3 regions of the Scandinavium tedordense genome follow, and region 2 is predicted to be linked to each of the others. Evidence: predicted binding sites of a transcription regulator. Region 2 holds the regulator's gene; each other region holds the start of a gene.

Region 1 (10,296 bases), on a different contig from region 2:
AAACATGCGAACCCTTTGGCGATTTATTGCCGGATTCTTTAAATGGACGTGGCGTCTGTTGAACTTCATCCGTGAACTGGTACTGAACCTGTTCTTTATTCTGTTGGTGCTGGTATGCGTGGGCATCTGGATGCAACTCAGCAGCACAACTGAAAGCGCAGGCCGTGGCGCGCTGTTGATGGATTTAACCGGCGTGGTGGTCGATAAGCCATCCACTAGCAGTAAATTTGGCGCCATTGGCCGTCAACTGCTGGGCGCGAGCTCTGACCGCCTGCAGGAAAACTCCCTGTTCGACATTGTAAACACCATTCGCCAGGCGAAGGACGACCGGAACATTACCGGAATTGTGCTGGATCTGAAAAACTTCGCTGGGGCCGATCAGCCGTCGATGCAGTACATTGGTAAAACGCTGCGCGAATTCCGTGACAGCGGCAAGCCGGTTTACGCCGTGGGCGACAGCTACACCCAGGGCCAGTATTACCTCGCGAGCTTCGCCAACAAAATTTATCTTTCCCCACAGGGCACCGTCGATTTACACGGTTTTGCCACCAACGGGCTGTATTACAAATCCCTGCTGGATAAGCTGAAAGTCACTACCCACGTGTTCCGCGTCGGCACTTATAAATCCGCCGTTGAACCGTTTATCCGTGACGATATGTCCCCGGCCGCACGTGATGCGGACAGCCGCTGGATTGGCGAGCTATGGCAGAATTATTTGACCACCGTGGCGGCTAACCGCCAGGCCACGCCGGAGCAAATTTTCCCGGGTGCGAAAGGCATGCTTGATGGCCTGCGCAACGTTGACGGCGATACTGCCAAATACGCACTGGATAACAAGCTGGTTGACGTACTGGCGTCTAACGCCCAAGTGGAGAAAGTGCTGTCCAAACAGTTCGGCTGGAGCAAAGCGGATAATAATTATCGCGCCGTCAGCATCTACGATTACTCTCTGAAAACGCCTGCCGCTAAAGGCGCCAGCATTGCGGTTATCTTCGCCAACGGCGCCATCATTGACGGGGAAGAAACGCCGGGTAACGTGGGCGGCGATACCACCGCGTCGCAAATCCGCGATGCGCGCCTTGATCCGAAAGTGAAAGCCATTGTACTGCGCGTCAACAGCCCTGGCGGCAGCGTCAGCGCTTCAGAAGTGATTCGCTCTGAACTGGCCGCTGCACGCGAAGCCGGGAAACCGGTCGTCGTTTCCATGGGCGGCATGGCGGCCTCCGGCGGTTATTGGATTTCAACCCCGGCAGATTACATCGTCGCGAACGCCAGTACCCTCACCGGCTCTATCGGCATCTTCGGCGTAATCAACACCGTTCAAAACAGCCTGGATTCCATCGGCGTACACACCGACGGCGTATCAACCTCGCCGCTGGCAGATATTTCGATGACCAAAGCGCTGCCGCAGGAAGTGCAGGACATGATGCAGCTCAGCATCGAGAACGGCTATAAACGCTTCATTACGCTGGTAGCCCAGTCGCGTCACAGCACGCCGGAACAGGTCGATAAAATAGCCCAGGGCCACGTGTGGACCGGTCAGGATGCGAAAGCTAACGGCCTTGTAGACAGCCTTGGCGATTTCGATGATGCGGTCGCGAAAGCGGCGCAGCTGGCGAAACTCAAACAGTGGCACATTGATTACTATCAGGAAGAGCCGACGCTGTTCAATTCTGTTATCGACAGCCTGAGCGGTTCGGTTCGCGCCGCACTGCCTGAAGCCCTGCAGGCTTACCTGCCTGCGCCACTGGTCAGTGCCGCAAATGCGGTGAAAGCGGAGGGCGACAAACTCGCCGCCTTCAACGACCCGCAGAACCGCTACGCCTTCTGCCTGACCTGCGCTAATATACGTTAATTCATATCCCCTCCACTGGAGGGGATTTTTCTTTCAGATTCAGTAAGTCATCATGCAAAAGAAATCAATCTACGTTGCCTACACTGGCGGCACCATTGGGATGCAACGCTCTGAACAGGGCTACATCCCCGTGTCCGGTCACCTCCAGCGCCAACTGGCGTTGATGCCTGAATTCCATCGTCCGGAAATGCCGGACTTCACCATCCATGAATACGCCCCGCTGATGGATTCTTCCGATATGACGCCCGACGACTGGCAGCATATCGCCGAAGATATTCAGGCGCATTACGATGAATACGATGGGTTCGTGATCCTGCATGGCACCGACACCATGGCGTTTACCGCTTCGGCGCTGTCGTTCATGCTGGATAATCTCGGCAAACCGGTAATTGTGACAGGGTCACAAATCCCACTGGCCGAGTTGCGTTCCGACGGACAAATCAATCTGCTAAATGCATTGTACGTGGCGGCGAACTACCCGATTAACGAAGTGACGCTATTTTTCAATAATCGGCTGTATCGAGGCAACCGTACGACCAAGGCCCATGCCGATGGCTTTGATGCTTTTGCTTCACCAAACCTGCAACCGCTGCTGGAAGCCGGGATCCACATTCGTCGCCTCGGCACCCCTCCTGCGCCGTACGGTACCGGCGAGTTAATCGTGCATCGCATTACTCCGCAGCCGATTGGTGTGGTGACGATTTACCCTGGGATTTCAGCCGACGTGGTGCGCAATTTCCTTCGCCAGCCAGTGAAAGCACTGATCCTGCGCTCCTATGGTGTCGGTAATGCACCGCAAAACGGTGAATTCCTCAAAGAGTTGGCCGAAGCCAGCCTGCGCGGCATCGTCGTGGTCAATCTCACCCAGTGCATGTCCGGGAAGGTGAATATGGGTGGCTATGCCACCGGTAACGCCCTCGCCCAAGCGGGAGTGGTCAGCGGGTTCGACATGACCGTAGAAGCCACGCTGACCAAGCTACACTATTTGTTAACGCAGGGGCTGGACGTCGATGCGGTGCGTACCGCGATGCAGCAAAACCTTCGTGGTGAACTGACGCCAGACGAGTAAGGAGCCAAAATGAACGCACGCGCGCTGTTACTGGTGGATTTGCAGAACGATTTTTGTGCTGGGGGTGCTCTCGCGGTGCCGGAAGGCGACAGCACGGTGGACGTGGCGAATGCCCTGATCCACTGGTGTCTGGTGCGCGGTGACGCGATTGTCGCAAGTAAGGACTGGCATCCTTCTAATCATGGAAGCTTTGCCAGTCAGCATCACGTTGAGCCCTATACGCAAGGCCAGCTAGATGGTCTGCCACAAACCTTCTGGCCCGATCACTGTGTGCAGAATACAGAGGGTGCTGAGTTGCATCCTCTGCTGGCCGATCAGTTTATCGACGTGGTGTTTCCGAAAGGCGAAGCGGTCCATATCGACAGCTACAGCGCCTTTTTCGACAACGGTCATCGGCAGAAAACCGGGCTGGACGACTGGCTGAAAGCTCAGAAAGTCTCTGAGTTGATCGTGATGGGCCTGGCGACGGATTATTGCGTGAAGTTTACCGTGCTGGATGCGTTGAAGCTTGGTTATGAAGTGAATGTGATCACCGACGGCTGTCGCGGCGTAAATATCAACCCGCAGGATAGCGCTCAGGCATTTATGGAGATGGCCGCCGAGGGCGCTACGCTCTACACCTTCGCCGACTGGCAGGAAACACAGGCCTGACCCCTGCCCGACATCCCGTCGGGCATTTCTCCCCAAATGACAATAAGTGAAGCTTTCTCGCAGTTTTAGCGAAGCGGCAGTGCTACTCTTTTTTGGCTGTTTTTTCGCCACGCCTTGTGTGGCGTGCGTGTTTATTTATCAGTCAAAGAGGAAATTGTATGAAGCTTATGCCTGTTCTGGCAGCCTTACCCCTGCTCTGCGCTCCCTGTGTTTTTGCTGCTGATATGATGTCGGTTGGTTATTTCAACGGCGGAGGCGATGTCACCGCAGGCCCCGGCGGTGACATCGATAAGCTGGATGTGCGCCAGATTACCCATCTTAACTACTCGTTTGGCCTTATCTACAACAATGAAGCGGGTGAAACCAACGACGCGTTGAAAGACGCCAGCAAACTCCACCACATTTGGCTATCGCCAAAAGTGATAGCCGACCTGCACAAGCTCCCGGAACTGCGCAAACAAAATCCACGTTTGAAAGTACTGCTCTCGATCGGTGGCTGGGGTGCCCGCGGGTTTTCCGGTGCCGCAAACAGCAAAGAGAGCCGGGAGGTGTTTATCCGCTCCGCCGCTGACATCGTCAAAACCTACGGACTCGATGGCATCGACCTCGACTGGGAATACCCGGTCAACGGCGCCTGGGGTCTGGTCGATAAGCAACCGGAGGATAAAAACAACTTTACCGCCCTGCTTAAAGAGATGCGGGAAGCATTACCGAAAGAGAAGTTAGTGACCGTCGCACTGGGCGCCAACGCCGAGAGCCCGAAAAGCTGGGTTGATGTGAAAGCCATCGCACCGTATCTGAACTACATCAACCTGATGACCTACGATATGGCCTATGGCACGCAGTACTTCAACTCTAATCTGTACGACTCAAACCACTGGCCAACGGTTGCCGCTGCCGATAAGTACAGCGTCGATTTTGTGGTGAACAACTATCTCGCGGCTGGACTGAAACCTGAGCAGATGAACCTGGGCATTGGTTTCTATGGCCGTGTGCCGAAACGCAGCGTGGAACCTGGTGTCGACTGGTCAAAACCGGATGCGGCGAAAAACCCAGTGACGCAACCCTACTTCGGCGCGCAGGAAACAGAACTGTTCAAATCGCTGGGCTATGACCTGACGAAAGATACCTACGTGAAGTACAACGATATTGTCGGCAAGCTGATTAACGATCCGCAGAAACGCTTTACTCAGCACTGGGACGATCAGGCGAAGGTGCCGTGGTTGTCGGTGAAATCAGGCGAAGGCAAACCGCTGTTTGCGCTGTCCTATGAAAACCCACGCTCAGTTGACCTGAAGGCGCAGTACATCAAAGAAAAAGGTCTGGCAGGGGCGATGTTCTGGGAGTATGGCGCGGACGATAACAACCAACTGGCGAAGCAGTTGGCGACGTCTTTGGGGATTAAACACTAACGAGAGTCAAACTGCCCGGTAGGCACGGCAAACGCCGCCGGGCAACAAACCACTCACTGCATTTTCAGTGTCGCAATCGGTTTTGGTGCGAGGCCAAAATCTTCTTTCAGTTGCTGTTTACTTTTCATCACCATCTGTCCCTGGGTGTCGATAGTCATATGCTGCGCGTTGGTGTTGTAACGCGCTTGCCAGAGCATTACCAACTGCAAACAGTTCTCTTTCTGTTCTGGCGTTAACGCGACGCCATCCGGCCATTTTCCCAGCTCTACGGCTGTCGCAAGACGCTGATAAACGTCCTCTGTCATACCGTCGATAATTTGCTCAATTTCCACGATCGGGTCCACTCCTCAGGAATAATTTGCTGAATCGTTTCTTCAGCCCTTGGTTTGATCGCCATTTTGGTCATCGGTGAAGCTCAAAGAGGCCGAATTGACACAATAGCGTTCTCCGCTCGGTTGCGGCCCATCCGGGAACACGTGACCGAGATGCGCGTCACAGTTTCCGCATCGAATCTCTGTGCGCTGCATACCATGGGAGTAATCATTCAGATAACGAATAGCCGTATCGCTTGCCGGCTCGTAGAAGCTCGGCCAGCCGCAGCCAGAGTCGAATTTGCTTTCCGCGTTGAACAGCGGCGCATCGCATACCAGGCAGTGATATAGGCCATCACGCTTGTTGTGCAGGAGGCGGCCGGTGAATGGTGGTTCGGTGCCGTGATTCTGCGTCACGTAAAACTGCATTTCGCTAAGAGCGCTTTTCAGCTCTTCCGGGGAAGGTTTGTTAGCCATATGCTCACATCTCGCTGTATAAGGGACCACTTCTGCCACGATTCTAACAAAACATTAACAATGAGGTGCGAACTTTTGTTCTAAACTTATTCGTTGCGAAAGGGCAGCCAGAAAATTGTGACGCACATCACATTTTTATCTCTTATGGCCTTTAAAATTCCCGCCGCAGGCCGCATATGGAAATGAGCCCAATGGATGAGTGAGGCAGTCAGTCGCGCAAAGGTTGTGCACAGGATTGATTTGTCGCAATGATTGACACGATTCCGCTTGACGCTGCGTAAGGTTTTTGTAATTTTACAGGCAACCTTTTATTCACTAACAAATAGCTGGTGGAATATATGACTATCAAAGTAGGTATCAACGGTTTTGGCCGTATTGGCCGTATTGTTTTCCGTGCTGCTCAGGAACGTTCTGACATCGAGATCGTTGCAATCAACGACCTGTTAGACGCTGAATACATGGCTTACATGCTGAAGTACGACTCAACTCACGGTCGTTTCAACGGCACCGTTGAAGTGAAAGACGGCCACCTGGTTGTTAACGGTAAAACTATCCGTGTTACCGCAGAGCGTGACCCGGCTAACCTGAAATGGAACGAAGTTAACGTTGACGTCGTTGCTGAAGCAACGGGTCTGTTCCTGACCGACGAAACCGCGCGTAAGCACATCACCGCTGGCGCTAAAAAGGTTGTTCTGACTGGTCCTTCTAAAGACAGCACTCCTATGTTCGTTAAAGGTGCTAACTTCGAAAAATATGCTGGCCAGGATATCGTTTCTAACGCATCTTGCACCACCAACTGCCTGGCTCCACTGGCAAAAGTTATCAACGACAACTTCGGTATCGTTGAAGGCCTGATGACCACTGTTCACGCAACTACCGCTACTCAGAAAACTGTTGATGGCCCGTCTCACAAAGACTGGCGCGGCGGCCGCGGCGCAGCTCAGAACATCATCCCTTCTTCTACCGGTGCTGCTAAAGCTGTAGGCGTTGTACTGCCAGAGCTGAACGGTAAAATCACTGGTATGGCGTTCCGCGTTCCTACTCCAAACGTGTCTGTTGTTGACCTGACCGTTCGTCTGGAGAAAGGCGCGTCTTACGAAGAAATCAAGAAAGCAATCAAAGCGGCTTCTGAAGGCCCAATGAAAGGCGTTCTGGGTTACACCGAAGACGACGTTGTATCTACTGATTTCAACGGCGAAATCTGCACTTCAGTATTCGATGCTAAAGCGGGTATCGCACTGAATGACAACTTTGTGAAACTGGTTTCCTGGTACGACAACGAAACTGGCTACTCAAACAAAGTTCTGGACCTGATTGCTCACATCTCCAAATAAGTTAAGATGAGAATCTGATCCAAAAAGGCGACCTCGGTCGCCTTTTTTTATGTACACGTCATCCTGCAAGCTGCCTCTGTGTTGGCTTCACCCTCGGATTCCGGTCACATGCGTTCTATGCTCCCGGATCTCCTCCGGCTTGCCGCCTTGATGCAACTTTCATGATTGAGTGTCACGCTAACCAAGGATTGCACCATGATTAACAAAATTTTTGCTCTCCCGGTAGTTGAACAACTTACCCCTGTCCTTTCTCGTCGTCAGTTTGACGATCTGGAACTGATTGTCGTCGATCACCCACAGGCTAAAGCCTCTTTTGCACTTCAGGGCGCACACCTGCTCTCCTGGAAACCAGCAGGAGAAACTGACGTACTGTGGCTCAGCGATAACACCCCATTCAAAAACGGTGTCGCACTGCGCGGCGGCGTACCAATCTGCTGGCCATGGTTCGGCCCGGCGGAACAGCAGGGGCTGCCTGCTCATGGTTTTGCGCGTAATCTGCCGTGGAACCTGAAAGCCCATAACGAAGACGACAATGGCGTGGTTCTGACTTTCGAGCTGCAGAGCAGCGAAGAAACCAAGAAACTGTGGCCGCACGACTTCACACTGTATGCGCGCTTCAAAGTGGGCAAAACTTGTGAAATCGAGCTGGAAGCGCACGGTGATTTCGAGACCACTTCTGCCCTGCACACCTATTTCAATGTCGGTGACATCAGCGCGGTGAAAGTGAGTGGCTTTGGCGACCGCTACATCGATAAAGTGAAAAATGCCGAAGAAGGCGTGCTGGCCGATGGCGTCCAGACCTTCCCGGACCGCACCGACCGCGTGTACCTGAATGCTGAAGGTTGCAGCGTGATCCACGACGGTGCACTGAGCCGTAATATTGACGTTATCCACGGTCATCAGAGTAATGTAGTTGGCTGGAACCCTGGTTCTGCGCTGTCCGTTAGCATGGGTGATATGCCAGACGACGGATACAAAACCTTCGTTTGCGTGGAAACTGCCTGCGTGACCGTACCGCAGCATGCGTCAGAAGAAAAACCTACGCGTTTGTCGCAGTCGATTCGCGTGACTAAACGCTAATCACATCCTGCACTAACACAATGCAAAACAGGGCGTCTCCGCCCTGTTTTATTGCACTCTGCGCACCTCATCGGTGCATTATCAGAAGCTGTAGGTTATACCGGTGGACAGCAGTCCGGTCCAGTCTTTGTCGATCATCGGGCTGTCGGTGACTTCATCCGACAAGCGGGTATAACGCCCGACTCCGTACACGCTCCAGGCCTCATTCAGCTTATAGTTCACAGAAAGCTCAACGTACGGGTTCCAGCCATCTTGCGGATCGTAGCTGCGCAGGCCACTTTTCCGTGATTCGTTTTTGGAAACACCGTAGTAGTATTCGTTCTGATTATCGCTGCTCCACTGCACACCAATTCCTGGCGTCACGGTCAACGCTCCGGTGTTGTAGCGGTACAACCAGGCCATATCCCATGAGATACCATTGCTCTTGTCCAGCGTGTCGCCAGCAAGCGTCGTGCGCAGGAAGCCGTACTGCGTAAAGTGCAGGTAAGACAGGCCAGCCATCATCGTCGACTGACGACGATCGAGCTTACGCAGCTGATTGTTATCGCTGTCGCCCGGTTTGAAGTACAACGGCGACCAGTAGGCGGTGATGGAGAGCTTATCGGTGGTATCGTTCCACAGGTAATACCCTGCGCCGAGACCATGGAACCAGAAGTTATCACTTTCAAAATCAATAGCAGGCACCGGGTAAACGTCGCTGCTGTACTGTTTATACGGATGCCCTATCACCCCAACGCCAGCTCCCAGCGTCAGCTTGCTGTCAGCCGCATGTGCAACGGTCGCTGCTGTTGCGAAGAGCAGACCCGTTGTCAAAAGTTTGATTGTTTTCACGTTGCATATCCCTTTCAAATAAAAGCGGCTGAAGTTTACCCCCCCGTTCCGCTTACCTCAAATTCTTTACATCCATAGACAGGATTTAACCAATCAACCTGCCACCGTCACATGACAGCTCGCTTACAGACAGAAGACAACCCGGTTAAGCCATGAATTATCTTCGCCTTTAAGTCGCGGTATTTTTTGATGAGTTATTGATATGTCATTGAAATTGACTTTTGCCAACATGCAAGTTTTCCAAATGCCATCTACGCTTAAATTCAGAAGGTGTAATCGCGGGGCACGTTATGTTTTCAGGCCCAACAACCTGGCACAAGGGTTGCTGGAGATTGAACAAGCGTCGTTCAGCTTATCCCTTCCGGGAGCCTCTATTATTCATACGAACGGCTCTTATCCTGTGCTAAAAAACGAAAGGACGGCATGCCATGAATATATTCGATCACTATCGCCAGCGTTATGAAGCTGCCAAGGACGAAGAGTTCACACTGCAGGAATTTCTTGCAACCTGTAAGCAAGATCGCAGTGCCTATGCCAATGCGGCAGAAAGGCTATTAATGGCTATCGGTGAGCCAGTCATGGTCGATACTGCCCATGAGCCACGGCTGTCCCGTCTATTTTCGAATCGGGTGGTCGCACGCTACCCGGCGTTTGAAGAGTTCTACGGTATGGAAGACGCTATCGAACAAATCGTCGCCTACCTGAAACATGCCGCTCAGGGTCTGGAAGAAAAGAAACAGATCCTCTATTTACTGGGCCCGGTGGGTGGTGGTAAATCGTCGCTGGCTGAACGACTGAAAGCGCTGATGCAGCGTGTACCCATTTATGTGCTCAGTGCTAACGGCGAACGCAGCCCGGTAAACGATCACCCGCTGTGCCTGTTTAATCCGCAGGAAGATGCGCAGATTCTTGAAAAAGAGTACGGCATCCCGAACCGCTATCTCGGCACCATTATGTCTCCGTGGGCGGCAAAACGTCTGAACGAATTTGGCGGCGACATCACCAAGTTCCGCGTGGTGAAAGTATGGCCGTCGATTTTGGCGCAGATTGCTATTGCCAAAACTGAACCGGGTGATGAGAACAACCAGGATATCTCAGCGCTGGTCGGCAAAGTCGATATTCGTAAGCTGGAAAACCACGCACAGAACGATCCAGATGCGTATGGCTACTCCGGCGCGCTGTGCCGCGCGAACCAGGGTCTGATGGAATTCGTCGAGATGTTTAAAGCCCCTATTAAGGTGCTGCATCCGCTGCTGACCGCGACTCAGGAAGGTAA
Region 2 (10,296 bases):
CGAATGATCAAGTAGCTCGCCAGCGTGATGACTAACATTGACGCCAGCGTGTAGCCTTCCGGCACGTGAAAGTGCAGGGTGCCAGCGGCTATCACCAGCCCGGCCAGCGTGCCTGCCGCCCGGTGGAAAATCCTGACCCGCGTTGCGCCGTAGCCATTTTGCGTCACTAGCAGGACGGTCATCAGGATCCAGTACGGTTTCGGCAGATGCAGCGCCGCGCCCATCAGGCTGGCAATGCTGAGCATGACGCTGATTCGCGCCGCACTGCGCAACGCCGGGGATTTTAGCGACAGATAGCTTTTTAGTGCGGCAAACAGCGGCAGGCGACGTTCGTTATCAGCCATCAGATTGCGTGGATAGAGCGGGCGCTGAAGGCGCAGCACTCGGGCGATTCGACTGAAGTGCCAGGCGCAGAACTGCCCGACCGGGTTATCCGGATGCTGATGTGCGATTTTTTCCAGCGCGCCAATCTGCTTGTCCATGTTGAAACGTTGCGGAAATCGGTGGTAGAGGATGTCATCCGCCATCACACGCAGGCGCGCCGCAATGGTCTGTGCATTCCAGCGGATCACCGCTTCAGCGTGGCTGCGTTCAACCAGTTTCTGCACTTCGGCGGGCTGATGCAGGCTGACGGAAATGTGCTCCTGCAAATCGAGGCCAATCTGGAAGGCGCGCAGCAGGCGCTTATATTCATGGTTCTGATTGGCGGCCAGCATGTGCATTTGCTGATAGCACAGGGTAATCAGATCGACGGCCTTCTGCTGGCGGCTGAGTAATGGCGGCAGCGCTTTTTCCGGATCGGTATGCTGAGTCAACAGGCTGTATTTGGCTTCACAGTAATCGGCCAGCTGTCGATACAGCAGGCTTAGTGATTCACGTAGCGGCTGTTCACGCCACATCCAGAACCAGAACCAGTTGAACAAGCCATACCATAGTGTGCCGAGAGCGTAGATGAGCAGCGGCTCCCAGACCGGCATATTCCCCGCAAGGCTGAGCGTAAAGATGGCCGCAATGAGCGATGCGGGCAGTAAACGGGCGTGAAGCGAACTGATTTCTGCAGTGACGCCGAGGATCAGCGCCAGCCCAGTCAGGATCAGCGGTAAAGGCACGGTATGCGCCAGCAGCAGCTGAACCGCGAGGCTACAGCCCGCAAACAGCGATCCGCCAATTATCAGGCGTTTGAAGAAACGTTTATGCGGTGTGTCCAGCCCGGCGATGTTGCAGCAGGCGGGGACTAACGAGAACAGCAGACCGTACTTGAGGTAACCGAGCACCAAACCGATAGCCACGGGGGTACATAACACCAGCGTTTGCCGCAGTGCATAGTTAATTTCCGGGTGATAAATCAGCCTGCGCCACATCAGGGAAAAGACAAAAACGGCGTACTGCAGGGGCAATACGCCGTTCAGCTAGCTTAGCGGGTACCGTAAACCACGATAGTTTTACCGTGGGCGGAGATCAGACTCTGATCTTCGAGCATTTTTAGAATACGGCCAACGGTTTCGCGGGAGCAGCCGACGATCTGACCGATTTCCTGACGAGTAATTTTAATTTGCATACCGTCCGGGTGGGTCATTGCATCAGGTTGTTTCGCCAGATTCAGCAGAGTCTGTGCGATACGACCGGTTACGTCGAGGAATGCCAGGTTACCTACTTTTTCAGAGGTGACCTGCAGACGACGAGCCATCTGAGAAGAGAGACGCATCAGGATATCCGGGTTTACCTGGATAAGCTGACGGAATTTTTTATAAGAAATTTCTGCCACTTCACAAGCGGTTTTCGCCCGAACCCAGGCACTACGCTCCTGACCTTCTTCGAACAGGCCAAGCTCACCGATAAAATCGCCCTGGTTGAGGTAAGAGAGGATCATCTCTTTACCTTCTTCATCCTTGATGAGTACTGCAACAGAGCCTTTCACGATGTAGTACAGCGTTTCTGCTTTTTCACCCTGGTGAATCAGCGTGCTCTTCGATGGGTACTTATGAATGTGGCAATGAGACAAGAACCATTCAAGGGTAGGGTCTGTTTGCGGTTTGCCAAGCACCATGCGCGGTTATCCTCTGTTATAAGCTGTCTCCAATGGCAGACACGACACTGCCACTGGCTTTGCAATCGTATCCTTCCCTGTGCCTGGGAAGTCGGCTGTCGGATTTTACTGCAGCCTGTAATGTGATGTTCTCTGCATACACGCATTACTTCAATGTATTACTGTTGCAGCACGACTGTTTTAGCATAGCTTTTGTCGCCTGTCTCCTGGTGTCTCGCTTCAGCATGACGCGCGTCGCCTTCCGTTGCGAGAATTGTTATGTGCGCGTAATCTGTCAGGAAAATTGCTACTCGGGAGTTAACAAATATGCAAGCGCGTGTGAAATGGGTTGAGGAATTAACCTTCCTGGGCGAGTCAGCTTCTGGCCACCAGATTATGATGGATGGTAACTCTGGCGATAAAGCCCCAAGCCCGATGGAAATGGTGCTGATGGCCGCGGGCGGTTGCAGCGCGATTGACGTGGTGTCCATTTTGCAGAAAGGCCGTCATGACGTGACCGACTGTGAAGTGAAACTGACTTCCGAGCGTCGTGAAGAAGCACCGCGTTTGTTCACCCACATCAATCTGCACTTCATTGTGACCGGTAATGACCTGAAAGAAGCGGCAGTGTCGCGTGCGGTGGATTTGTCTGCGGAGAAATACTGCTCTGTAGCGTTGATGCTGGAAAAAGCGGCGAAGATTACACACTCGTTTGAAGTGGTCGAAGCCTGATTGAGTGGCGGGGGCGTTACGCTGACCCGCCCTAAAAAATGATGCACGCCCGTTGGCGTGCATGCGATTACCCTATCTTTTTTCCTTCCATCAACCGCTCGACCAGCGGTGACATAATCAATTCCATTGCCAGCCCCATTTTCCCACCCGGCACCACCAAGGTGTTCATGTGAGAAATAAACGAACCTTGCAGCATCGCCAGCAGCCAAGGGAAATCAATATCGCCCAGATTCTGGAAATGGATAACGACAAAGCTCTCATCCAGTGACGGAATGCCCTTTGCCGCAAAGGGGTTGGAGGTGTCGACGGTCGGCACGCGCTGGAAGTTGATATGCGTCCGGGAGAATTGCGGCGTAATGTAGTTGATGTAATCTTCCATCGATCGCACCACTGAATCCATCACCGCTTCACGTGAGTGACCGCGCTCGCTGGTATCGCGGGTCAGCTTCTGGATCCACTCAAGGTTAACAATCGGCACCACGCCCACCAGTAAATCGACGTATTTCGCGACATCATTTTGTGGGGTTACCACGCCGCCGTGCAGACCTTCATAAAACAGCACGTCGGTCGGTTCCGGCAACGGCTGCCACGGCGTAAAGGTACCCGGCACCTGATTCCACGGAACGGCTTCGTCGTAGGTGTGCAAATACTTGCGCGACTGTCCGGTTCCGTTCTGACCGTAGGTCATAAACGTATTTTCCAGCAGGCCAAAGTCGTTGGCATCTGGCCCAAAATAGCTGATGTGACGGCCCATATCGCGCGCTTTGCGGATAGCCATGTCCATTTCAGGACGCGTGTAACGGTGGAAGCTGTCGCCTTCTACTTCGGCGGCAGTAAGATTGAGTTGAGCAAAGATTTTACGGAAGGCGAGGCTGGTGGTGGTGGTTCCCGCCCCGCTGGAACCGGTTACGGCGATCACCGGATGTTTGGCAGACATAGCTAACGACTCCCTGCATAAGCAATGGTTTTATTATAGTCAGCCGTGGAATTGGGTACGGGGCATGATATTGACCGTCTCGTGCAGTTCGGACCACACCAGAACGACATCCCCGCTTTTCAATTGTTGTTTTACGTCGGCGACCTTGTCTTCAAGCGAACGTTCATGTTCACCATAATCGGTGCCTTCGCGCAACACAAAGCTTTCAATCAGGCTATCGAGCGTTTCGGGAGCCAGATCTTGCCAGGGAATAATCATAACGGGGTTCCTAACCAGCGAGTGAGCCAGGCGGGAATGCGTTTCTCCAGCCACATTTCAGGATGGCGCAGCGTACCGCCGACAAATCCGACATGACCGCCATACTCCGTCAGCTGGTATTGAATATTGGCCGGAAGCTCTTCCTGAGACGGAATCGAGTGATGATCCATAAACGGGTCATCTTTTGCATGAATGATGAGTGTTGGTTTGGTTATCTGGCTCAGTACCGGCATCGCACTGCATTGGCGGTAGTAATCAATCGCGTCAGCATAACCGTGGATTTTTGAGGTAATCAGATCGTCAAACTCACGAATACGACGCACGCTTTTCAGACGCTTCAAATCCACCGGCAACGTTCCTGGATAAGCCTTCAGTTTGCGAGATGCATTGGCTTTCAGCAGGTTCAGCAGATAGCGCTGATACACGCGGGAGAAGCCTTTATCCATATGATAGCTACAGGCTTCCAGCATGAATGGCGCGGAGACGATAACTGCGGCATCGAGTGGCGTATTGTCACCCTCTTTGGCCAGCAGACAGCCCAGCATGTTGCCACCCAGCGAATAGCCCACTGCGGCCGTTGGGACGTCGCCAAATTCACGGCGCAGCCAGGAGAGGAACCAGGTGCCGTCTTCAGTTTCGCCTGAATGGTAGATGCGCTGAGCGCGGTTCGGTTCACCGCTGCAGCCGCGGAAATGCATCACCACCCCGAGCCAGCCGCGCTGCTGCGCCGCGTGAATCAGACCGTGAGCGTAAGGGCTGTACAGGCTGCCTTCCAGGCCGTGAAAAACCACCAGGCGAGGCTTATGCCGTGCCTGATTCGGATCTTCACTCCATGCCAGATCGATAAAATCCCCGTCCGGAAGATCAAGACGCTGCCAGTGCGGGGTGAACAACACTTTACGACGGATGAGACGCGGTAACATGGTCTGCAGATGGCAGTTGCGCACGCCTGTCATTGGTACAAAGGTGTCGTTCTCTTCTGGAGGTACTTCAAAGTCTACTGGGGTTACCTGAGCCATACCTTTACGCTGCTATCGTGAAAAAACGCTCTACTATACCGTCATAACACCGTTATGACGGATATGTGTTTATGAAAATGAGCCGCTGTGCGCTTTCGATGAGTTAAATCACTCTTCCTGAAGCATCTGTTCCAGCTGTTCGTGCGCATCCAGCCACGCCATTTCACACTCTTCCAGCCCTGATTTCGCCGTGGCCTGCTGTTGCAGACATTCGGTGAGTTCCGCTTTTCGTGTTTGGTCGTACAGCCCGCTGTCGCTGAGTTTTTCTTCTGCGGCCGCAAGCCGGGTATTGAGCTTTTCCATCTCTTTTTCCAGACGGGTAATCTCTTTACGCAGCGGCTGCGTCAGGGTGCGCAGCTCTGCATCACGACGTTTCTGATCTTTACGTGCCTGAGCGCTATTGGTGTTGTCTTTTGGCGCGTCGTCATTCTGACTTTCCTGCTTCTGAACATCGCTCAGCCATTGCTGATAATCTTCCAGGTCGCCATCGAAAGGTTCCACTTTCGCATCGTGAACCAGATACAGATCGTCAGTGGTGGAGCGCAGCAGGTGACGGTCGTGCGAGACCACAACCAGCGCGCCTTCGAATTCAATCAGCGCTTCGGTCAGCGCCTGACGCATGTCGAGATCCAGGTGGTTAGTCGGTTCATCGAGCAGCAGCAGGTTCGGGCGCTGCCAGACGACCAGTGCCAGCACCAGACGTGCTTTTTCACCGCCGGAGAAGCGACGCGTTTCTTCGCTGACTTTATCTCCCTGGAAACCAAAACCGCCGAGATAATCGCGCAGCTGTTGTTCCAGCACGTGCGGCGCCAGACGCACCAGATGCTGCAGCGGCGATTCGTCGGCGCGTAAAAACTCCAGCTGATGCTGGGCAAAGTAGCCGAGTTTAATACCCTTCGCCAGACCCATCTCACCGCTCTGGGCTTCCAGCTCACCGGCCAGAAGTTTAATCAGCGTTGATTTACCCGCGCCGTTGCGACCCAACAGGCCAATGCGCGAGCCGGGTACGAGATTGAGTTTAATCGAATCCAGAATGGTGCGATCGCCGTAGCCCGCGCTGACTTTTTCCATCTTCAGTAATGGATTTGGCAGGCTTTCCGGTTCGCGGAAGCTGAACTGGAATGGGTTATCTACGTGCGCCGGAGCAATCAGCTCCATGCGTTCCAGCATCTTCACGCGGCTTTGCGCCTGTTTAGCTTTAGATGCTTTCGCCTTAAAGCGATCAATAAAGCTCTGCAGGTGCGCTACTTTTTGCTGTTGGCTTTCGTACATAGACTGCTGCTGAGACAGGCGGGTTGCACGCTGGATCTCAAACGAGGAGTAGTTGCCGGTGTACTCAAACATCGCCTGTTGTTCGATGTGAATAATTTTGCTGACCACCGGGTCGAGGAAATCGCGGTCATGGGAAATCAGGATTAGCGTGCCCTGATAGCTTTTCAGCCATTTTTCCAGCCAGATTACAGCGTCGAGATCAAGGTGGTTAGTTGGTTCATCGAGCAGCAGCAGGTCAGAACGACATATCAGCGCCTGCGCCAGGTTGAGGCGCATACGCCAGCCGCCGGAGAAGGAGCTGGTTGGACGCTCAAGCTGTTCATTGCTGAAGCCCAGACCGTGTAGCAGGCTGGAGGCGCGGGAGCGAATAGTCCACGCATCAATGGCGTCCAGTTTGCCGTGTACGGTGGCGATGGCGTGACCGTCGTTGCGCTCGTTGGCTGCATTCAGTTCGGCTTCAAGTTGACGATATTCGCGGTCGCCATCAATCACATAGTCGAGAGCAGGCTGAGGGAGGGCAGGGGTTTCCTGATTCACCCACGCTAGCTGCCAGTTTCCCGGATAGGTGAAACTGCCGCCATCGGCGCTGATCTCGTTTTTTAGCAGCGACAGCAGCGTGGATTTGCCGCAGCCGTTTTTACCCACCAGACCCACTTTTTGCCCAGGGTTAATAATGGCTGTGGCGTTATCCAGCAGGACACGCACGCCGCGACGAATTTGTAACGAGGAGAAAACAATCATAAGGCGCCGTATGTTCAGACTATGTTAAATTGTCATTATGATAATGTAGTGTGGTGAACCCAACGCTACACCGGGCGGCAATGGTAGCCCAAAACAACAACGATAGACAAAAGCATTCAGGCGCATCTATGAACAAGGGATGCGAAATGGCCTGTCTGCTCATTGACCGGGAGGGGAATGATGTCAGAGACAGCAAAAGTTTTGCTGCTGTATGCCCATCCGGAATCTCAGGACTCGGTGGCCAACCGGGTTTTGCTTAAGCCGGCTCAACAGCTTGAAAACGTGACCGTACATGATTTGTACTCGCACTATCCTGATTTTTTTATCGACATACCGCGCGAGCAAAAGCTGCTCCAGGAGCATGACGTTATCGTGTTCCAGCATCCGCTTTATACCTATAGCTGTCCGGCTCTGTTGAAAGAGTGGCTTGATCGCGTTCTTAGCCGCGGTTTCGCCAGCGGCCCTGGGGGGAATCAACTGGCGGGAAAGTACTGGCGTAGCGTGATAACCACCGGCGAACCGGAAAGTGCGTATCGCCACGACTCCCTCAATCGCTATTCGATGAGCGACGTTTTGCGCCCTTTTGAGCTGACGGCCGCGATGTGTCGTATGCACTGGATGAATCCGATTATTGTTTACTGGGCGCGTCGGCAGCCACCGGAAGCATTGGCGAGCCATGCCAGAGCTTACGGTGACTGGCTGGCGAATCCTGTCACTCCGGGAGGCCGCTAATGGAAGGAACGGATTTACTGCTGGCGGGCGTGCTGTTCCTGTTCGCCGCAGTTGCCGCGGTGCCCCTGGCCTCGCGTTTAGGTATTGGTCCGGTCCTGGGCTATCTGTTAGCGGGGATTGCTATCGGGCCGTGGGGTCTGGGTTTCATCAGCGATGTGGATGAAATACTGCACTTCTCCGAACTCGGCGTGGTGTTCCTGATGTTCATCATTGGGCTGGAGCTGAATCCGTCTAAGCTCTGGCAGCTGCGACAATCCATTTTTGGCGTGGGCGCGGCGCAGGTTCTTTTGAGTGCGGCGATCCTCACCGGCTTGCTGATGCTGACCAACTTCTCCTGGCAGGCGGCGGTGATCGGTGGGATCGGGCTGGCGATGTCTTCGACGGCGATGGCGTTGCAGCTAATGCGCGAAAAAGGTATGAACCGCAACGAGGCTGGCCAACTGGGCTTTTCGGTGCTGCTTTTCCAGGACTTAGCGGTGATCCCCGCGTTGGCGCTGGTGCCGCTGTTGGCGGGTGCCGGGGATGAACATCCGGACTGGATCAAAATCGGCATGAAGGTGCTGGCGTTTGTCGGCGTGTTAATTGGCGGGCGGTATTTGCTGCGGCCGGTGTTCCGCTATATCGCAGGCTCCGGCGTGCGTGAAGTGTTTACCGCGGCTACGCTACTGCTGGTGCTCGGCTCGGCCTTGTTTATGGATGCCCTGGGTCTGTCGATGGCACTTGGCACGTTTCTCGCGGGTGTTCTGCTGGCGGAAAGTGAATACCGTCACGAGCTGGAAATCGCCATTGAGCCGTTCAAGGGTTTACTGCTGGGACTGTTCTTTATCTCCGTCGGCATGGCGTTGAATATTGGGATTTTATATACCCATATCTTGTTGGTGCTGGTAGGTGTGATTGTGCTGGTGGCGGTAAAGTCACTGGTGCTTTACGCGCTGGCTCGGATTTACGGCCTGCGCAGTTCCGAGCGCATGCAGTTTGCTGTGGTGCTGAGTCAGGGCGGGGAGTTTGCCTTTGTGCTGTTCTCTGCCGCATCGTCGCAGCGGCTATTTCAGCATGACCAGATGGCACTGCTATTGGTGACGGTAACGATGTCGATGATGACCACGCCGCTGCTGATGAAAATCGTCGATAAGTTGCTTTTTCGCCGCATCAATAGCCCGGAAGAAGAAGACGAAACGCCGTGGGTGGAAGATGATAAACCGCAGGTAATTGTGGTTGGCTTTGGCCGTTTTGGTCAGGTTATTGGCCGTTTGTTGATGGCTAATAAGATGCGAATCACCGTGCTGGAGCGCGACATCAGCGCGGTTAATCTGATGCGCAAATACGGGTATAAAGTGTATTACGGCGATGCCACTCAGATTGAGCTTCTGCGTTCGGCAGGCGCGGAAGAGGCAGAGTCTATCGTTATCACCTGTAACGGACCTGAAGACACGATGAAGTTGGTGGAAATTTGCCAGCAGTACTTCCCTCATCTGCATATTTTGGCTCGTGCTCGTGGTCGTGTGGAAGCGCATGAACTTTTACAGGCGGGCGTGAAACAGTTCTCCCGTGAGACGTTTTCCAGTGCGCTGGAACTGGGGCGTAAAGCGCTTATTACACTCGGGATGCATCCGCATCAGGCGCATCGTGCGCAGCTTCACTTCCGACGTCTGGATATGCGCATGCTGCGCGAACTGATGCCGGTCCATAGCGATATCCAGCAAATTTCCCGCGTGCGGGAAGCCCGGCGCGAGCTGGAAGAGATTTTCCAACGTGAAATGCAGCAGGAACGACGTCAGCTGGATGGCTGGGACGAATTTGAATAGAAGGTGAAAAATGGCAGTCCGTAAACGTTTTATCGCTGGAGCAAAATGTCCGGCATGTCAGGCGCAGGATTCAATGGCAATCTGGCGCGAAAACAATGTCGATATTGTTGAATGTGTTAAGTGTGGTCATCAAATGCGAGAGGCGGATAAGCAAGCGCGCGAGCACGTTCGCAAAGACGAACAGGTGATTGGTATTTTTCATCCAGAGTAGCGATCTCCGCTGTCTTTTTTTAAGCTAAGGGGTACACGGGTGCAGAATTCCGCTACAATCTGCGCCACTATTCTTCCCCTGCTCAGGAGATATCATGAAAGTAGCAAAAGACCTGGTGGTTAGCCTGGCCTATCAGGTACGTACAGAAGACGGTGTATTGGTTGATGAGTCTCCGGTAAGTGCGCCGCTCGACTACCTGCATGGTCACGGTTCCCTGATCTCTGGCCTGGAAAAAGCGCTGGAAGATCACGAAGTAGGCGATAAGTTTGACGTTGAAGTTGGCGCGAACGACGCTTACGGTCAGTATGATGAAAACCTGGTGCAGCGCGTGCCGAAAGACGTCTTCATGGGCGTTGAAGAGCTGCAGGTTGGTATGCGTTTCCTGGCTGAAACAGACCAAGGGCCAGTTCCGGTTGAAATCACCGAAGTTGAAGACGACCATGTCGTTGTCGACGGTAACCATATGCTGGCTGGCCAGAACCTGAAATTCCATGTTGAAGTCATTGCGTTGCGTGAAGCAACTGAAGAAGAACTTGCTCATGGCCACGTTCACGGTGCAAACG
Region 3 (10,296 bases), on a different contig from region 2:
CCACCGCGTAAAAGTCACTCATGCGGACCTGCATTATGAAGGCTCTTGCGCCATCGACCAGGATTTCCTCGACGCATCCGGGATCCTTGAAAACGAAGCCATTGATATCTGGAATGTGAACAACGGCAAACGTTTCTCAACCTATGCCATCGCGGCAGAGCGCGGCTCGAAAATCATTTCCGTGAACGGCGCGGCGGCACACAATGCCGACGTGGGCGACATCGTGATTATCGCGAGCTTTGTGACCATGTCTGACGCCGAGGCACGCACCTGGCGTCCAAACGTGGCCTACTTTGAGGGCGACAACGACATGAAGCGCACGGCAAAAGCCATTCCGGTTCAGGTCGCGTAAGATCTACCCTTGCGGCTGGTTGCTGATCAGCCGCGACATCGTCTCTAAAGAATCTGTTCTTAAGATGTACAGGCGTTTCAGTAAGAACGGATTATCTCCCGGCTTCACCTTCCCTTTCACCGTCGTCACCGCCATATGAAAACCAGCATCGTTCGCCGCCTGCACCGCCGTGGTGTTATAGCCACCAAACGGATAGGACAGATACAGCACGTGCGGGTTGAACTGGCCCAGCGCTCGGCGTGAACGTTCGAAATCAAACAAAACATTGTGATAGCTGCGGCTCAGCAAAATAGGCCGACGGTGCGCGTCCACGCGGTGCAAAAAGTGGGTGTGCGACTGAATGTCAAACACGTCCTGAATCTGCCTCAGCTCTGAAATACTCATAAATTGCAGCGACTTAGGATCCCACCTCTGCGGATGATGTTTGATGCGCGACGAGATGATGAACGCTGTGGCCTTGAAGCCGTACTCTTTTAGCACCGGCCAGGCGTAGCGATTGACCGATTTCAGACCATCATCGAAGGTAATGACCACCGAACGAGCCGGTAAATTCATCTTATTACGGACATAACCTTCGAGCTGGTACATCGTCAGCGTGGTGTAGCCCTGATCGCGCAGCCAGGTCATTTGGTTGCTGAATGCACGCACCGAGGTCGTCGTGGAGGTATGGCGAAAACGCGTGTTTTCTTCGTCGCGCAAAATGTGGTGATACGTCACGATCGGAATACCGTTATCCTGCAGCGCATCCAGGCTACTGACCCACGCCAGCCGGTTACCAATACGGATTTGAAACCAGGTCTGATTCAGACGGTCTTTCAGTTTGGCAATAATCGGGTAGCGGATATTGTCTGCCAGCACGCCAAACGGCGCACTGCCCAGATTTGGCGCGTTATACATCTTCGTGTCCCGCCAGGTAACGAGATTCTGATTACTGAGCGGTTTGTTCAAATCGCCGAGACTGTCTTCCACCCGCTGTTTACCCTGCACCGGCTCGAGATGCCCTTTATCGATAAATCCGGTACCAAAGCCAAAGCTGAATTCGTAGTAATCGGCCGCAGTCGGTACCACAGCGAGTATTTGCCCCTCTTCCACGGTTCCGACGGTGACGACGTCATTACCCAGCTGCGCCCAGATTATGGCGTCTTCGGTGGTTTGCATGTAGCGGGCGGGCTGCCCATGTTGGCTCAACAAACTGGCAGAGACACTGCCAGAAAGAAGGACTAAAAAGGAGAAAATAACGCGAATCAGCATGCGCTCTAACCGGTGCGATATGAAGCTGTTAGTTTAACAAAAGTGCCATCAATACCAATGGTTAATTTGCATACAGGTCATGCAGCAGGACAAACGGGGGATTTTTTTGCTGTTGATGCCACAGACTGCTGGCATCGGGATAGCCTAAGGTCACGAAAGCATTACGAAACGCCTCGCTACTTAATGTCGCGCGTAGCGGTACCATTCTTTCGATAAGTGAATAGCTGATACCGGAAATGACTTCACAGTGGGAATGTTTATGGCTCATTAACGCCGCAACGCGATAGGGCGCGTCTCCCGCGCTGTCGGTCAGAAAAATAACGCCATCACCGGAATCGGTTTCATGCAGCGCATCGCACATCATACGACTGAGCATATTGGTGCTGAGACCACGCCAGAAACTCACCACCCGGCACTGTGGCAGCGGTCCAAATTTCTTTTCCAGACGATCCAGCAGCGCCTGCGCCCTATCGTCATGGCAGGTAATCACCCAACCTAACATAGCCCAGCTCCTTAGCAGACAAGTAGTTTATCGGAGTGAAGGTTCAGGAGGGGTGCGATTGATCAAGGTTTGAGGCCGGGCAACGGTGCGTCCCCCGGCTAAAAACAGACTTAGCTACGCAGCCCACGACCACGCTGGATCAAGTACCAGCACAGGGCGTAGAACGCGGCGATAAACACGACCAGCACGCCGACGGTCGTGAACAGCGGGACGTCCGAAATGCCGAGGAAGCCGAAGCGGAAACCGCTGATCATGTAGACAATCGGGTTCAGGTGCGACAGCGCCTGCCAGAACGGCGGCAGCAGCGTCAGCGAGTAGAACACCCCGCCAAGATAGGTCAGCGGCGTTAGCACGAAGGTCGGGATCAGGCTGATATCATCAAACGTTTTGGCGAAGACTGCGTTCAGCAGGCCCGCCAGCGAGAACAGAATCGCCGTCAGAAGCAGCGTCAAACCGACGAACAGCCATGAATGCACCTGGAATGGCACAAAGAACAGCGAAATCGCCGTGACCAGCACGCCGACACACAGCCCGCGCGCCACGCCGCCACCGACGTATCCGGCGATAACCACGTGCGTTGGCACCGGCGCCACCAGCAGCTCTTCAATGTTGCGCTGGAACTTGGCGCTGAAGAACGACGATGCCACGTTTGCATAGGCGTTGGTGATTACCGCCATCATGATTAGGCCAGGCACAATAAACTGCATGTAAGTAAAGCCATGCATCTCGCCAATGCGCGAACCAATCAGGTTGCCGAAGATGATGAAATAAAGGGTCATGGTGATGACCGGCGGTACCAGGGTCTGGATCCAGATGCGCATGAAGCGGTTAATTTCTTTGGCCCAGATACTTTTCAGCGCCACCCAATAGAGCTGCATCATGCCTGTTCTCCTGTCTTATTATGAACCAGCGTGACGAACAGCTCTTCCAGACGGTTGGCCTTGTTACGCATACTCAATACCTGCACGCCCTGCTCGCTCAACTGAGCAAAAACGCTGTTAATCCCCTGCTCACGCAGTACTTCTACTTCAAGCGTTGAGGTATCCATCAGACGATACTGATAGCCTTCGAGGTGCGGCAGCGGACTTTTCGCCGCGAGATCGAGAATGAAGGTTTCAGACTTCAGCTTCGACAGCAGGTTTTTCATCGAGGTATTTTCCACCAGCTGGCCGTGCTGAATGATGCCGATGTTACGGCACAGCATTTCGGCTTCTTCCAGATAGTGGGTGGTCAGAATAATGGTGGTGCCTTTGTCGTTGAGATCTTTGAGGAAGCCCCACATTGAACGACGCAGTTCGATGTCGACGCCCGCGGTAGGCTCATCCAGAATCAACAGTTTTGGCTCATGCATCAGCGCACGGGCAATCATCAAACGGCGCTTCATGCCTCCGGATAACATCCGTGCACGTTCGTTACGTTTTTCCCACAGATCGAGCTGTTTCAGGTACTTTTCACTACGTTCAACCGCTTCTTTGCGCTCGACGCCGTAGTAGCCCGCCTGGTTAACAACAATCTGTTGTACCGTCTCGAACGGGTTAAAGTTGAATTCCTGCGGCACCAGTCCGAGCTGGCGCTTGGCGTTGACCACGTCTTTCGCCAGATCGTAGCCAAATACATTTACCTGACCGGAGGTTTTGTTCACCAGCGAGCTGATAATCCCTATAGTCGTGGATTTCCCCGCACCGTTTGGGCCCAGCAGAGCATAAAAGTCCCCGGCTTCGACCGTCAGGTCAATGCCACGCAGCGCCTGAACGCCGCCTGGGTAAGTCTTTTTAAGCTGTTTCAATTCAAGTGCAATGGTCATTCAGTGTCTCTTATTCAAATCTTGCAATCGATGTATGGTTTTAAATAAAGCCGAGTTGACCTATATTAGCGCAACGCACTTACTTGGTTACAGGTCATTAACCTCCATGAACGACATAGATACACTCATCAGCAATAATGCACTATGGTCAAAGATGCTGAATGAAGAGGATCCTGGTTTCTTTCAGAAACTGGCACAGGCGCAGAAACCGCGCTTTCTATGGATTGGATGCTCAGACAGTCGCGTTCCAGCGGAACGTTTGACGGGTCTGGAGCCGGGTGAACTGTTTGTTCACCGTAACGTGGCCAACCTGGTTGTCCATACCGACTTAAACTGTCTTTCCGTGGTTCAGTATGCGGTAGATGTGCTGGAAGTCGAACACATCATCATTTGCGGTCACTACGGCTGCGGCGGTGTACAGGCGGCGGTTGAGAACCCTGAACTGGGTCTGATCAACAACTGGCTGCTGCATATCCGCGATATCTGGTTCAAGCACAGCTCACTGCTGGGCGAAATGCCGCAGGAACGTCGCATGGACACCCTGTGCGAATTGAACGTAATGGAGCAGGTGTATAACCTCGGCCACTCTACGATCATGCAGTCTGCCTGGAAACGTGGGCAGAAAGTGACGATCCATGGCTGGGCTTACGGCATTCATGATGGCCTGCTGCGTGACCTCAACGTCACCGCGACCAACCGCGAAAGCCTGGAACAGGGTTATCGCATGGCGATCTCTAACCTGCACACTCGCCACATCAATCACAAATAAGTCTGTAAAAAAGCCGGGGGACGATTTCGCCTTTCCCGGCCTACGACAGAGCATCTTTTAAACCCGGTTCGCATTAGCGCCGGGCTTTTTATTTACTCGTCCTGCGGTACCACTTTCCCGACGTACGGCAGATGGCGATAACGCTGCGCGTAATCAATGCCATAGCCCACAACGAACTCATCAGGAATTGAGAAACCCACGAATTCCACCGGAACTTCAACTTCACGACGTTGTGGTTTATCAAGCAGGGTACAAATCGCTAAGGATTTCGGTCCACGCAGGCTCAGGATCTCACGGACTTTGGAGAGCGTGTTTCCGGAGTCGATGATGTCTTCGACAATCAGCACGTCTTTGCCGCGGATATCTTCGTCCAGGTCTTTGAGGATTTTCACATCACGGGTGGTCGACATACCGCTGCCGTAGCTGGAAGCCGTCATAAAATCGACTTCATGGGGGACGTGCACTTCACGACACAGGTCCGCCATAAACATAAATGAGCCGCGAAGCAGGCCAACCAGCACCATTTCGCCGCCGCTGTCCTGATAATGTTCGGTAATTTGACGGCCCAATTCGGCGATACGCGCTTTGATCTCCGCTTCCGGGATCATCACTTCAACAGTATGTTTCATATAACTAACCATCTGATTTCAGAGATAAATCTCTCAACCACGTGTACCTCAGCACACGCCGTTGATCGGCAAGCCATGCAGTATACCAGTAAAACCATTTATCGGGTGTATGAGATAAGAAATCACAAATTGTGATTCCGATCACACTTGTTAAATCCTATACTTAATTGCTACTAAAAAATTAACAACATATAGGTGTGCTTTCTATGGCAGAAACAAATCCACAACAGAGCGGGCTTCTTGTGAAGCTGACGGCTCTGTTTGCAGCCTTCTGCGGGCTGTATCTGTTAATCGGTGGAGTCTGGCTCGTCTCATTGGGCGGCTCCTGGTATTACCCTATCGTCGGGCTGGTCATGCTCGCCGTCACCGCCATGCTGTGGCGTGGTAAACGTTCCGCCCTATGGCTGTATGCGCTGGTGCTGCTCGTCACCATGATCTGGGGCGTCTGGGAAGTCGGTTTCGACTTCTGGGCACTGACGCCGCGCTGCGACATTCTGGTGTTCTTCGGCATTTGGCTGATTCTGCCATTTGTCTGGCGTCGTCTGATTGTGCCATCCAGCGGAGCGGTTGCCGCACTGATCGTGGTGCTGCTGATTTCTGCTGGTATGTTGACTTGGGCTGGCTTCCACGATCCACAGGAAATCAACGGTACGCTGAGCACCGACGTGACGCCAGCAGCACCGATTTCTCAGGTGGCCGATCAGGACTGGCCTGCGTATGGTCGTAATCAGGAAGGCCAGCGCTGGTCTCCTCTGAAACAAATCAACGCTGATAACGTTCATCAGCTGAAAGAAGCGTGGGTCTTCCGCACCGGTGATCTGAAGCAGCCAAACGATCCGGGTGAAATCACCAACGAAGTGACGCCAATTAAAGTCGGCGACATGCTGTATCTTTGCTCCGCGCACCAGCGTCTGTTCGCTCTGGATGCCGCGACCGGTAAAGAGAAATGGCACTTCGACCCGCAACTCAACACCAACACCTTCTTCCAGCATGTAACCTGCCGCGGCGTGTCGTATCACGAAGCCAAAGCAAACAGCGCGCCGGCTGACGTGGTTGCTGATTGTCCGCGTCGTATCCTCCTGCCAGTGAACGACGGTCGTCTGTTTGCACTGAATGCCGATAACGGCAAACTGTGCGAAAGCTTCGGCAACAAAGGCGTGCTGAATCTACAGACTAACCAGCCAGTGACTACGCCGGGGATGTATGAACCGACGTCGCCACCGATTGTGACCGATACCACCATCGTCATCGCCGGTTCCGTGACTGATAACTTCTCGAACCGTGAAGCATCAGGCGTTATCCGTGGTTTCGACGTGAACACCGGTAAGCTGCTGTGGGCCTTCGATCCAGGAGCGAAAGATCCTAACGCAATCCCGGATGACGAGCATCATTTCACCCTGAACTCGCCAAACTCGTGGGCACCTGCGGCCTATGACGCGAAGCTGGATATGGTGTATCTGCCGATGGGCGTCACGACTCCGGACATCTGGGGCGGAAACCGTACACCGGAGCAGGAACGTTATGCGAGCGCGATAGTGGCGCTGAATGCAACCACCGGTAAGCTCGCCTGGAGCTACCAGACCGTTCACCACGATCTGTGGGATATGGACCAGCCGTCGCAGCCTACGCTTGCAGATATCACCGTGGGCGGCAAAACCGTGCCGGTGGTCTACGCACCGGCGAAAACCGGTAATATCTTTGTGCTCGACCGTCGTAACGGACAGCTGGTTGTCCCTGCGCCAGAAAAACCGGTTCCACAAGGCCCGGCCAAAGGCGATCGTCTGAGCCCAACTCAGCCCTTCTCTGATCTCACTTTCCGCCCGAAAAAAGATATGTCCGGCGCGGATATGTGGGGTGCGACCATGTTCGACCAACTGGTGTGCCGCGTAATGTTCCACCAACTGCGCTACGAGGGCATCTTCACGCCACCGTCTGAGCAGGGCACGCTGGTATTCCCGGGGAATCTGGGGATGTTCGAATGGGGTGGTATCTCCGTCGATCCAAACCGTCAGGTGGCTATTGCTAACCCAATCGCCCTGCCGTTCGTTTCTCGTCTGATGCCACGCGGTCCGGGTAACCCGATTGAGCCGCCTAAAGATGCGAAAGGTTCCGGTACAGAAACCGGTATTCAGCCACAGTACGGCGTGCCGTATGGCGTGACGTTGAATCCATTCCTGTCACCGTTTGGCCTGCCGTGTAAACAGCCGGGCTGGGGTTATATCTCCGCTCTGGATCTGAAAACCAACCAGATTGCATGGAAAAAACGTATCGGTACGCCGCAGGATAGCCTGGGCTTCCCAATGCCGTTTAAACTCCCGTTCAATTTGGGGATGCCAATGCTGGGTGGTCCAATTTCCACCGCCGGTAACGTCCTGTTTGTCGCGGCAACAGCGGATAACTATCTGCGCGCGTACAACATGACTAACGGTGACAAACTGTGGGAAGGCCGTCTGCCAGCGGGTGGACAGGCAACGCCGATGACCTATGAAGCGAATGGCAAGCAGTACGTTGTCATCTCAGCGGGCGGTCACGGTTCGTTTGGTACGAAGATGGGCGACTACATTGTGGCCTACGCTCTTCCGGACGACGCGAAGTAAAAGCAAAACGGCAACCTCGGTTGCCGTTTTTTATGGTTGCGCCCTCGCCCCTTTGGGGCGAGGGGATTATCATCTCGCTCTCCCTTTTAGGGAGAGGACCGGGGTGAGGTTTTTTTAAACCGTAAACCCAAGCATCATTCCCGTATCTTCATGCTCTAACAAATGACAATGTGCCATATAGGCATGCTCTTTCGATGCTTCGTGGTCAAACTTCACTACCACCTGACTGACGCCCCCTTCCACTCGAACCGTATCCTTCCAGCCTGACCGATGAGCCGCTGGCGGTTTGCCATTTTCTGACAGAATTCTGAACTGGGTTCCGTGAATATGGAACGGATGCAGCATCATGTCGCCTTCGCCCGAAATCGTCCAATGTTCAAACTGTCCGCGACTGGCGGCAAACATCGGCTTATTCATATCAAAGGCCAGACCGTTAATACGGTTAGCATTGTGGAAATCAAAGCCCTGAGCGCCGTGATTCATATGGCCCATGTTGCCGTGGTCCATCCCTTCCATTTTCATATCACCGTGGCCCATCATTTGGCCGTGATCCATACCGCCCATCGCCTGCTTGCCGTACTTTTTCATCAACGCCTGCATGCCCATCATGTCGAGCATTGGGTCCATCGATAGCTGGAATTTACGCTGCTTCAGTCCCTCGAGGGAAGGTAGTGCAGGCAACTTCGCCAGGGTGTCCGGCAGATTTGCAGATGCAGGGATCAGCAGTGGTTGAATGCGCATCACCGGGTGAGCCTTATCAAACGGCGCCACCGCCATCCCCATTTGATTAACGGGCAACATCACCAGGTCAAACGGTTTGCCATCACTGGTGTCGACCAGCACTTCGAAACGCTCACCCATCAACATCGGCAGCTCGGTCACTTTTACCGGTTCGGCTAACAGACCGCCGTCGCTGGCAATGACATACAGCGGACGGTTATCGCTGGCCGCAAGGTTCAGCGAGCGCGCGTTACAGCCGTTCAGCAAGCGCAGACGCAGCCAGCCTTTAGGGGACGCATGCTGCGGGTAAATCGCGCCATTGGTCAGTAGCGTATCGCCAAACCAGCCCACCGCCGCGCTCATGATATCCAGCTGATAATCAATCTGCCCCTCGGCGGTAAAACGCTTGTCCTGGATAATCACCGGTACATCGTCAATGCCCCATTGTTTAGGCAGCAGCAACGAATGGATCAGCGGGTCTTCAATCAGTACCAGTCCCGCCAGCCCCATCGCCACCTGATGCCCTGTTTTTCCGTGCTGATGCGGATGGAACCAGCAGGTTGCGGCCTGCTGCGTCGGGGTAAAGGTGACGGTACGCGTGGCACCAGGCTTAATGATGCCCTGCGGGCCACCATCGACATCGCCGGGAATTTCCAACCCATGCCAGTGCACGGTGGTTTCTTCAGCCAGCTGATTATGGATATCCACGGTAACCGGTTTGCCCTGCTGCAATTGCAGCGCCGGACCCAACAGATTGCCGTTATATCCCCAGGTGGCCGCGTTGTGCGATCCAAACTGGGACTTGCCACTTTGTACCGTCAGCGAAATGCGGCTGCGGGAATCCGTGGTGAGTAAATTGGGGATCGGTAATGCGGGGCGATCGGCCGCTAGCGCGCTTCGACTCCATAACGGTAATGCGCTGGCGACACCTACTGCGGCGGCTAATTTGATAAATTCACGACGTTGCATCTTCACTCCCTTTTCGTCTGCAGGCGATTTATTGAGCTTAAACCTTTCCCTTAGCGGAAGGTCAAGCATAATCCCATTAATAAAGCCCTGCGCAGGTTTTAGAAGTATGCTAACGTTGAATTTCGTGGATGCATTGGTAACTAAAATGAAGACGTTTTTTAGAACTGTGGTACTCGGAACTCTGCTTGCTATCTCTACTAACAGCTATGCATTGAGTGAGTCCGAGGCCGAAGATATGGCCGATCTCACGGCGGTATTTGTGTTCCTGAAAAACGACTGTGGTTACCAGAATCTGCCGAACCAGCAAATTCGCCGTGCTTTGGTCTTTTTTGCCCAGCAAAACCAATGGGATCTTAGCAACTATGACACCTTTAACATGAAGGCGCTCGGCGAAGACAGCTACCGCGATCTCAGCGGCATCCGCATCCCAACCACTAAAAAGTGCAAAGCGCTGGCTCGCGATTCTCTGAGCCTGCTCGCCTACGTCAAGTAACCCCTTCTGCTGAAATAATGACCGTGCATCACCGGTCATTGTTGGCTATGATGTTGCGCCTATTTTGAAAGGGTGTTAACGAAGGAGGTATCCACCAATGGCCGACAATTTTCAGTGGCATGAAACGCTACACGACCAGTTTGGTCAGTACTTTGCCGTTGATAACGTGCTCTATCATGAGAAGACGGATCATCAGGATCTCATTATCTT

What was found. Region 2 encodes CRP, which controls carbon source genes, mostly activating them, when cyclic AMP is high. Its sites were predicted from a motif close to ATGTGANNNNNNTCACAT; they were not measured.
Region 1: msrB (peptide-methionine (R)-S-oxide reductase MsrB) is a predicted target of CRP. The motif match lies at 5,891-5,908, and genes of this name have one in related genera.
Region 3: hpt (hypoxanthine phosphoribosyltransferase) is a predicted target of CRP. The motif match lies at 5,437-5,454, and genes of this name have one in related genera.

Annotation. Positions count from the first base shown of each region.
Region 1 covers NZ_JALIGG010000058.1:176,807-187,102, reverse strand. Annotated here, with positions in the region: gene sppA (signal peptide peptidase SppA) at 5-1,855, shown strand; gene ansA (asparaginase) at 1,908-2,924, shown strand; gene pncA (bifunctional nicotinamidase/pyrazinamidase) at 2,934-3,575, shown strand; gene chiD (chitinase ChiD) at 3,734-4,987, shown strand; gene MUU46_RS20200 (YeaC family protein) at 5,041-5,319, opposite strand; gene msrB (peptide-methionine (R)-S-oxide reductase MsrB) at 5,362-5,775, opposite strand; gene gapA (glyceraldehyde-3-phosphate dehydrogenase) at 6,114-7,109, shown strand; gene MUU46_RS20185 (D-hexose-6-phosphate mutarotase) at 7,305-8,189, shown strand; gene MUU46_RS20180 (MipA/OmpV family protein) at 8,271-9,020, opposite strand; gene yeaG (protein kinase YeaG) at 9,449-10,296, shown strand, end outside.
Region 2 covers NZ_JALIGG010000055.1:403,053-413,348, forward strand. Annotated here, with positions in the region: gene MUU46_RS12795 (YccS/YhfK family putative transporter) at 1-1,361, opposite strand, end outside; gene crp (cAMP-activated global transcriptional regulator CRP) at 1,415-2,047, opposite strand; gene MUU46_RS12805 (OsmC family protein) at 2,354-2,758, shown strand; gene MUU46_RS12810 (phosphoribulokinase) at 2,826-3,695, opposite strand; gene MUU46_RS12815 (YheU family protein) at 3,735-3,953, opposite strand; gene MUU46_RS12820 (hydrolase) at 3,950-4,972, opposite strand; gene MUU46_RS12825 (ABC transporter ATP-binding protein) at 5,081-6,985, opposite strand; gene kefG (glutathione-regulated potassium-efflux system ancillary protein KefG) at 7,166-7,717, shown strand; gene kefB (glutathione-regulated potassium-efflux system protein KefB) at 7,717-9,522, shown strand; gene MUU46_RS12840 (YheV family putative zinc ribbon protein) at 9,533-9,733, shown strand; gene slyD (peptidylprolyl isomerase) at 9,828-10,296, shown strand, end outside.
Region 3 covers NZ_JALIGG010000053.1:66,466-76,761, forward strand. Annotated here, with positions in the region: gene panD (aspartate 1-decarboxylase) at 1-352, shown strand, start outside; gene MUU46_RS08025 (polysaccharide deacetylase family protein) at 356-1,603, opposite strand; gene MUU46_RS08030 (PTS sugar transporter subunit IIA) at 1,665-2,105, opposite strand; gene MUU46_RS08035 (ABC transporter permease) at 2,216-2,986, opposite strand; gene MUU46_RS08040 (ABC transporter ATP-binding protein) at 2,983-3,909, opposite strand; gene can (carbonate dehydratase) at 4,016-4,678, shown strand; gene hpt (hypoxanthine phosphoribosyltransferase) at 4,771-5,307, opposite strand; gene MUU46_RS08055 (glucose/quinate/shikimate family membrane-bound PQQ-dependent dehydrogenase) at 5,514-7,904, shown strand; gene cueO (multicopper oxidase CueO) at 8,019-9,593, opposite strand; gene MUU46_RS08065 (YacC family pilotin-like protein) at 9,739-10,086, shown strand; gene speE (polyamine aminopropyltransferase) at 10,184-10,296, shown strand, end outside.